Regions from separate parts of the Kocuria sp. CPCC 204721 genome, predicted to be linked through region 1. Evidence: riboswitches for the same ligand, from Rfam matches in the RefSeq annotation. Region 1 holds a riboswitch; each other region holds the start of a gene.

The links. A riboswitch is a leader RNA that binds a small molecule or an ion and turns the genes downstream of it on or off. The one in region 1 is predicted to bind cyclic di-AMP.
Region 2: another riboswitch for cyclic di-AMP. It lies ahead of RF637_RS12955 (C40 family peptidase); the one in region 1 lies ahead of RF637_RS13395 (C40 family peptidase).
Region 3: another riboswitch for cyclic di-AMP. It lies ahead of RF637_RS05210 (C40 family peptidase); the one in region 1 lies ahead of RF637_RS13395 (C40 family peptidase).
Region 4: another riboswitch for cyclic di-AMP. It lies ahead of RF637_RS06605 (C40 family peptidase); the one in region 1 lies ahead of RF637_RS13395 (C40 family peptidase).

What each region holds. Positions count from the first base shown of each region.
Region 1 covers NZ_JAVKPO010000026.1:6,453-8,631, reverse strand. The annotation lists gene RF637_RS13400 (helix-turn-helix transcriptional regulator) at 1-12, opposite strand, end outside; gene RF637_RS13395 (C40 family peptidase) at 468-1,127, opposite strand; cyclic di-AMP (ydaO/yuaA leader) riboswitch at 1,133-1,321, opposite strand; gene RF637_RS13390 (hypothetical protein) at 1,674-1,826, shown strand; gene RF637_RS13385 (cation transporter) at 1,882-2,179, opposite strand, start outside.
Region 2 covers NZ_JAVKPO010000021.1:16,276-18,454, forward strand. The annotation lists cyclic di-AMP (ydaO/yuaA leader) riboswitch at 727-912, shown strand; gene RF637_RS12955 (C40 family peptidase) at 919-1,560, shown strand; gene RF637_RS12960 (DUF305 domain-containing protein) at 1,879-2,179, shown strand, end outside.
Region 3 covers NZ_JAVKPO010000003.1:258,169-260,347, reverse strand. The annotation lists cyclic di-AMP (ydaO/yuaA leader) riboswitch at 584-773, shown strand; gene RF637_RS05210 (C40 family peptidase) at 779-1,441, shown strand; gene RF637_RS05205 (class I SAM-dependent methyltransferase) at 1,581-2,102, opposite strand.
Region 4 covers NZ_JAVKPO010000005.1:45,875-48,053, reverse strand. The annotation lists gene RF637_RS06610 (NlpC/P60 family protein) at 1-449, opposite strand, end outside; gene RF637_RS06605 (C40 family peptidase) at 682-1,293, opposite strand; cyclic di-AMP (ydaO/yuaA leader) riboswitch at 1,297-1,495, opposite strand; gene RF637_RS06600 (metal-dependent transcriptional regulator) at 1,855-2,179, opposite strand, start outside.

The DNA.
Region 1 (2,179 bases):
CAAGATCCTCATCCAATAACCGTACAGCAGAATCTGTATCAAAGGAGATGAGGGGCTTCCCTTGATGATCGGGCAATGTCCAGCTCGTATTCATACGGTGAGGGCGGACGGGGGTGCCGTCCGCCACTGCGGCATCCCCGTCCCCCGAGCCATCGCTGCACCCTAAGGGCTCTCGCTCCAATGCCGAGGCGGAGCAGGATAAGCACTGCCCGCGTCCAGCGGAAGACAGGGCAAGGCCATGAGCACTCTCCGATCCTCTCCGCAGGACTGCTCCCCGTGTGCCGATTCGCTGGCGTGTGCACATCGACAGGATCGTGGCAATCGTTCGAGTCTGCGGCTACAGCTGCGGAGTGCACCCATGCGGTCCATCCGAGTGCACCCATGCGGTCCATCGACGATGATCCTGGCGGGGCACTCCGCACCTGACGGATGAGCCCACCGGCCGGCCTTCACCACATCGGCGAGACTCACCGGTAGGTGTAGTACCCGTCGACGGGCATGGCGTTGACGGAGTGGACGAAGGTGCCCTGGGTCGGGTTCAGCGCCGAGACCATCTTGCCGCCACCGATGTAGATGCCGATGTGGTTGCCGCCGTTCTGGGACACCAGGTCACCAGGCTGCGGGTTGGACGTCGGGGTGGCGGCGGCGATCTGCTGGAAGCTGGTGCGGGGGATGTCGATGCCGTTCTGGGCGTAGACCCAGCCGGTGAATCCGGAGCAGTCCCAGGCCCCGAAGGAGGTCCCGCCCCAGACGTAGCCGGTGCCCACGCCCTGCATGGCCGTGCCCACGATGCCGCCGGCGGCCGGGGCGATCTCGGTGATGGCGGTGGACTGCGGGCTCACGCTCGAGGTGGCGGCGCTCTGCTGCGGGGCCGGGGCTTGGTCGACGGGGGCGGCGGGCTGCGCGGCGACCGGGGCCGGGGTGGTGTAGGAGGCCAGATCGGCCATCGCCGAGGCCGGAGCCGCATAGGAGGACCCGGAGGCGGCGGGGATCTCGGCGTAGGCCTGGGCCGGAGCGATGGAGCCCACCAGCGCTGCGCCGGCGGCGGCGACGACGGTGGTGGTACGCACGGCGCGCGAGGAGGTCTGGGCGCGGTGACGGGCAGTGTGCTGCTTGAAAAGCGACATGGTGGAGTTCCTCCCTTTGCCTACGAGGTGAGCTGTCGGATGCGGGTGGGAGACACCCGGCCGCAGAACGCACGCGCTCTGAGACTTAACCCCAAGGCCCCGGTACACCGGGACCGGTAATGGTTCCCCCGCTTCTGCCAAGCGATTTCTCTTCAGGAACCCCGAGCACCGGCAGAACTCGGCGATGTGCCACGAGGGCGCCGACAGGATCAGTGGTCGGCACGCACTGAAGAGTACAAGGAGATTACGAAACAATCACAATCCGATTCGGGAATGTATAGAGATCGTAAAGAAGTGGTCAAGGCTTGATGAAGACCTGAATTGTTGTCGGCTTTTTCCTGTTAATTTCCCGAGAAAGGCGGGGCGCTCTGCGCTTTGAGTGAGGTGGCTTGTTGGTGCGTGGACGCTGCGCGGGGAGTCGTCGCCCACACAGCGGTGGGGACAGGAGCCACTTCAAAAGGCGCGGCGGGTGGATCGAGAGCGAAGCCCGCGGCCATCCTGGGATATTTCGCGCTGCATCAAGCCCCGGAAATTTGGGCTCTGTCCATGCTCGCACTGACTGGCGGAACGTTAGCCAGCGTTGTGGTCGAGGAGATGCCCGACCAAGCCCACGAAGGCGACACCAGCGTGCCGGGACCGATCCTGCTCACCGGCGGAGTTGCGCTGTTCGCCGCGATCTCCGTCTACCTCGGTTCCTGAGAAGCCGTGCGCCCCGGCGTCCTCGTCTCGGGGCGCCGACGCGTGCCGACCGTGCTCAGTGGGCGCAGTTGGGACCGCATCCACCGCAGTGTGCACCGTCCTCGGCGGTGAGGACCGCAACGGGAGTGCAGCAGGCGTCTCCGCGCCAGGCCTCCAGCCCCTCCTTGACCGCCACGGCGGCGATCACCAGCGCAGCCAGCGGGTCGGCCCAGGACCAGCCCAGGGTGCTGTTGAGCACCAGGCCTACCAGCAGCACGGCGGAGAGGTAGGTGCACAGCAGGGTCTGCTTGGAATCGGCCACCGCAGAAGCAGAGCCCAGCTCCCGGCCGGTGCGGCGTTCGAACCAGGACAGG
Region 2 (2,179 bases), on a different contig from region 1:
GGGCGAGGGGATCGCGGATCAACAGCCCGTGACCACGATCGAGGCAGCGGTGACGGCACCGCCCGGCGTCCCCAATCGGCCCCGGAATACTGATCGACCCAGCCACGTGGCAGCCGGCAGCCCAGTGGCTCCGCCGCTGACGAATCTGGCCTCACCAACGACAGCGAAGAACCTGGTTATTCGCTCCCCTCACCCGGGCCATTGATCCACCGGTCCGATACATGGACCCGGAGGAATTTGAAGATCTCGTGAAGAAAGCAGCTCTTCTCACCTGGTCGACACCCTGGGATATGAAGATTTCATGAAGGAAACAGCTCACTCCCCCAGGAAATGCTGGGCGGTTTCGTAAAAAATCCGAGAACACCCTTGAGGGACGCTGAAGCTCCCCCGGGGGGTTCACCTCCCCCCGCACCGCGCGCAGGCCGAAGGATTCCACGGGTAGTGAGGGCAGCGGATCCGAGCTCCCACCGCACTCATCGGCGCGATACCGCAGGTCAGAGCCTCCCCGGGTCGGTCCCGATGAGTGGTGGCACGGGGAGGAAAGACAGCTAGCGGCGCCACCCCGCCGGAACGAATGTGCCCCAGGCGTGGTGGGCTACCGGCCGGTTTGCCGACGACCGCGCGAGGCCGGCGCAAGCCTTTTCCCGGCACCACAGGGAATGTGACCTTTTCGTTATCTAGGCGCTAGTGTCCTCTGCGTGCCGTTGGCTGATCTCATCGGCTTCCCCGGGTGCTTCGCCGAATTCTGCCGGCAGCCGGGGACCCCATCACAGAAATGACTTGGCAGAAGCGGGGGAACCATACCCGGTCCGCACCCGGACCTTGGGGTGAAGCCGCCGGAGCTGCAGGCTCGGCGGCCGGGTGCCTCCCACCCGAACCCGACAGCTCACCTCGTAGGCAAAAGGAGGACCCCTATTCATGGCTTTCTTCACGCGTAGCTCTGCCCGCCACCGCGCCCAGACCCCCTCGCACCTGGTGCGCACCACGACCCTGGCCGCCGCTGTCGGCGCGGCGGTGATCGGCTCCGTCGCCCCCGCTCAGGCCTATGCCGAAGCCCCCGCCACGTCCGGCACCGCATACTCGACCCCCGCGACCTCCCCGGCCCCGGCCGCTTCCCAGGCCCCCGTCACCGTGCAGGCGGCGAGCCTGCCGGCCGCTGGGGCGGCCACCTCGAGTCTGTCCCCCCAGTCCTCGGACATTTCCGAGATCTCCGCCACCTCCGCTGCGGCCGGCGGCCTTGTCGGCACCGCGATGCAGGGCGTCGGTACCGGCTACGTCTGGGGCGGCACGGACTTCGGCGCCTGGGACTGCTCCGGTTTCACCCAGTGGGTCTACGCCCAGCAGGGCATCGACCTCCCCCGCACCAGCCAGCAGCAGTGGGCGGCCGGCACCCCGACCACCGACCCGCAGCCCGGCGACCTCGTCGTCCAGAACGGCGGGGCCCACATCGGGATCTACCTCGGTGGCGGCAAGATGATCTCCGCGCTGAACCCCACCCAGGGCACCTTCGTGCACAGCGTGAATGCCATGCCGACGGTCGGCTACGTCACTTTTCGCTGAGCCAACACGCCGCCCGCCACGAATGCCGCTCGTGGCGGGCGGCGAGTGTGCCCCCCACCTGATCAGCATCCAGGATCGGTCGGTCAGAACCTGAGATGCCTGCATCAGGCCACCGCCGGGGAACACCCCGATTCGGCCCCCTGATGGGCCCGCTCTTGAAGGTTCAGTGAAGATCTACCGCCCAGCCCTCCCAGCCCGGAGAAAGCAACCACGGCGGGGCTACCGTGGACGGATCGGCCCGCCTCGACCCGAGGCTGAGCAGAGCAAACACCACGATGTGCAGGCCCAGCACGGGCTGCTGCGAAGGAGAGGTTCGTCATGACGTCGACGATCAAGCACCTGGCCGCCGGGACGGCCCTGGCGCTGGCCCTCAGCGGTGCCGGGGCGACCGCGGCGGTCGCGTCCCCGACGCACCAGCCCTCCTCCGCCTCCGCACAGACGGGCGCTGAGCGGCACATGAACCACGACCGCCATTTCGCCGTGATGATGGTCCCCCACCACCAGGGTGCCACCGACATGGCCGAGCTGGCCCTGCAGAAGTCCGAGCGTCCCGAGATCCGTGACCTGGCGGAGAAGATCATCGAGGCCCAGACCGAGGAGATCCAGCAGCTGGAAGCAG
Region 3 (2,179 bases), on a different contig from region 1:
TCCTTCGTCGGTTCGGCCGAGGAGACGAACCGGCCGGAGCCAATCCGCCATACAACCGACAGCAAACTGCGGATCTGGCCGGATGAAGCACTTACTCCTTGAAGATTCCGTGAAGAAATCCCGAGAGCGAGGCGCGCGCCACGCCACGCATCCATTTCCTTTTGTGAAAGATGCATAGGAACCATGAAGATCTCATGAAGAAATCTCTCTCGCGCCGCCGGAAGAGAACGACTTCCTGAAAATAGCCTGGATGATTTCCTATCCTTTTCTTACCAATCCCTGTGAGGCGGCAGGGGCTGGCAGCTGCGCTCTTGCACCCCTCTGACGGAGCCGCAGGTACAGGAGGGCCTGGGCGCACACCGCGTAAATCCGCTAGTCGCCGTCAGATATGCACCTCTTCGGCAGCAATGTGCTGGGGCGCGAGTAGAAGGCGGCCGCCGCCTCGGCGGTCACTCCCGAGCGTCTCTCCGTCCCGCTCGGCGGTGAAACAAGGGGGGAGGAGCGGCCGTAACCGTAACGTGACTTTTCCGTTATCTGTTCGCTACTGTCCTCTGCGTGCCGATCGCCGATCCGGTTGGCATCCCCGGGTACATCGCCGAATTCTGCCGGTGCCCGGGGTCCGCTGAAAAGACATCGCTTGGCAGAAGCGGGGGAACCATACACGGTCCCGCCCTTGGGGCCTGGGGGTTAAGCCGGCCGGACGCGCGCGTCCGCCCGGCCGGGTGTCTCCCACCCGCATCCGACAGCTCACCTCGCAGGCAAAGGGAGGAATCCACTCATGCCCATGTTCCAGCGCCGTACTGCTCGCCACCGCGCCCAGACCCCGTCCCGCCTCGTTCGCCGCACCACTCTCGCAGCCGCCGCTGGTGCGACGGTGCTTGGCTCGGTGGCACCCGCCCAGGCCTACGCCGAGCTACCGACCCCCTCGAACACCGCCTCCTCCACCCCCGCCCCCGTGGTGGCGACCCTGGCCTCGTCCCCCGCCGCGGCCCCGATCGTCCCGGCAGCCACCCCGGCCCCTGGGGCGCAGGCGGCCTCGACGCCGCAGATGGCCTCGGCCTCGGATGTTTCCGTCCAGTCCACCGACACTACTGCTGTCTCCACTTCCGGGAGCGGGCTCGTGGGCACCGCCATGCAGGGTGTGGGCGGTGGTTACGTCTGGGGTGGTACCGCCTTCGGCGCCTGGGACTGCTCCGGGTTCACCCAGTGGGTCTACGCCCAGAACGGCATCGAGATCCCCCGCACCAGCCAGGCCCAGTGGGCGGCTGGTACCCCGACCGCCAACCCCCAGCCCGGTGACCTTGTCGTCCAGAACGGTGGCGGCCACATCGGGGTCTACCTGGGCGGCGGCAAGATGATCTCCGCGCTGAATCCGACCCAGGGCACCTTCGTCCACGACGTCAACGCCATGCCCGTGGTCGGCTACGTCACCTTCCGCTGACCCACACCACTGGATGCCTTGGGCATCCACCCAGGGGCTCCCGGAGAAGCCGCCCCCGTGCTGTGGGGGCCCTGTCAACGACAGGGCCCCCACAGCACGGGATCTCATCCCGCAGTCCAGGCCTGGTTGCCAACGCAGGTCACCGCGTAGCTGGCTTCTGGGCAACAAAGCGTAGAATCCGCCCACCGAAGGACAACCGGAGGGCGAGGAGCTCCAGGCCGACCTGGTCGAGAACTGGTTTGAAGGCTCCGGGGTCGATGAGTCGGTGGGGAGAGCGATCGGCCCGGTGCACCAAGGAGGCCATCCGTGAGGCAAGCAGGTCGTATCCCACCAATGCCCCGCCCGGCCGCAAAACCCGGGACCCCTCGACCACCGCGTGTTCCCACTCGATGACGTGGTGGAGCATCAGGAAGCTCACAACCGTGTCAAATGACTCGTCCTCGAAGGGCAGGCGGGTGGCGTCGGCCTGACAGGCCTCAGCATGGGGGAATCTGACAAGGCATTGCTGCGCAACCTCAACCATCACCGGGTCGGCGTTGGTCGTAGTGAGCCGCACCCAAGGGTTGGCTTGGACGATCGCTTCGGCCATCGCCCCGCTGCCCCCGCCGATTTCCAGCACGTTCTCGGTGACGGGGAAGCCTTGGGTCGCCCAGGGGACCATTCGCCGGGCCAAAAGACTCCATGGCGCACTGCGGCAGCACGAAGCTTCTAGAGCGGACATCCTCGGCATGGACTCCC
Region 4 (2,179 bases), on a different contig from region 1:
GGAGCGGCGTGGCGGCCCTGGGCCACCGGAGCCTGCTCGGCGACCGAGGTGACGTTCTCGGAAGCGGTCACGACGGAGGGGGCTGCAGCCGGAACGGCGGGAGCCTGCAGCGGGGTCACGTCGGCCACGGGAGCGGCCTGGACCACGGAGGGCTGAGCGGGAGCCTGAGCGGCGGGCTGCGCCTTCTCGGTCTTCGCGGCCTTCTGCTCCTTGGCAGCGTTCTCCTGGGCCTTGTCGGCCTTGGCGGCAGGTTCCGCGGAGACGGTGTTGTCGGAGGCGGGGGCCTCGGACACAGCGGCGGCGGGGGCCTGCTCGGAGGCATTCTGCGTGGCCTGCACGGACACGGTGGTCGCGAGGGCCAGACCTGAGAAGGCCGCGACGGCGGCGACGGTACGGGCCTTGCCCGCGAAGAGGCCCTTGGCGGCGTGAGGAGCGGTTTCGTTCGACATTCGTGTGGTTTCCTAACACGTTCGTGTCCACCCAGGGCACGGAGGTGTGCGGTGACCGGCACATCCGTCAGGACGCAGCAGCGGTGCACGGATTTGGGCGGGAGATTACGTTCGGTTTTCAGGTGGTTCCGGCGCGGTGTGCCGACCGAGGTCCGGGGACCCGGCCAGCACACCCGGCCGCAATGTGGCTCGGTGTGGACCGCGCATCATGCTCGGGCGCGGTGTCACCGGGTCACCGGAAGGTGTAGTAACCATCCAGCTGCATGGCATTCACGGAGTGAACCTGAGTGCCCTGCGAGGGATTGAGAGCGGAGATCATCTGGCCGTTGCCGATGTAGATCCCCACGTGGGAGCCGCCGTTCTGGGAGACCAGATCGCCGGGCTGCGGGTTGGAGGTGGGGGTGCCAGCGGCGAACTGGGCCCAGGTGGTGCGGGGCAGGTTGATGCCGTTCTGGGCGTAGACCCACTGGGTGAAGCCGGAGCAGTCCCAGGCCTTGAAGCCAACGCCGCCCCAGACGTACGCGCCGCCGATGCCCTGGTAGGCGGTGCCCACCAGACCACCCGTGGAGTGGTTCGACTGGGTGCTCACGCTGGCGGCGGAGCCCACGGTGTTGGTGGTCTGCATGGTGTACGACGCGTTGTAGGCCTGCACCGAGGAGGTGGACGCCTGGTAGCCATAGGAAGCCGTGGAGCCCAGATCGACGAGACCGCTCGAGGCCTGCGCGGGGGCCGCGAGGCCGACCACGGCGGCACCAGCGACGACCGTACCGATAGTGGTGTTACGCACGAGGTGCGACTTCGTCTCGGCGCGGTGCCGGGCAGAGTTCTGCTTCATGAAAGACATATGTGTTCCTCCCTGCGCCTACGAGGTGAGCTGTCGGGTTCGGATGGGAGACATCCGGCCGCACGCACCTAGGTGCCGTGCTGGCTTGACCCCAAGGACCCGTCTGATGCAACGAGTCCGGAAGTGGTTCCCCCGCTTCTGCCATGCGGATGTTCTGTGTACGGGTCCCGGAGCGCATGGCAGAACTCGGCGAACGCTCGGGAGTGGCGATCCGACCAGTGATCGGCACGGGCATGACTGTACAGGATGGATAACGAAAATGTCACGTTTTGATTACAGCCGGTCACGCATCGGGCATCGGTCGTTATGAATCACCGTGGATTACCACGACCGTCGATATCAATCGGCCGCCTCAACACGCCCGCCCGCTCGAAAGCCCACACCACGAAAAAGGCTCCTGACCTGCGGTGATACAGGGCTCACCCAGTGAGCGAAGGTCGAAACCGCACCGATCACCCGTGATTGTCCCCACAGTCGAAAGGTCACGGTCAACTTCTCGAAGATCACGGCGCGTCGCGTTCCGACGTCACTGGAAGCAACCGCGAAGAGACGCAGCGGCGATCAGGCCTCGGCGGCGGCCACCCGAATGGCGCGCGCGGTGGCGGAGTCCAGGTCCAGGGACACTCCCGAATCGACCCGGGTCACCACGACCCGATTCTCGTTCCCGGGGTTGATCTCGGCCGTGACCCTGGAGCCCGTGAGGATGCCCGCGGAGCTGAGCATCTCGATGAGTTCCTGATCCGCCTGCACCACTTCCGGCAGCAGCCGGACTACGTACTCCGTGGAGTCCTGGGCTCCGGCGACCTCGAGCAGGGTGAGGCCGTCGAAGACCTCGGCCGCGGCACCGGTGCCGTTGTGCTCGCCCCGCCCCGGGATGGGCGTGCCG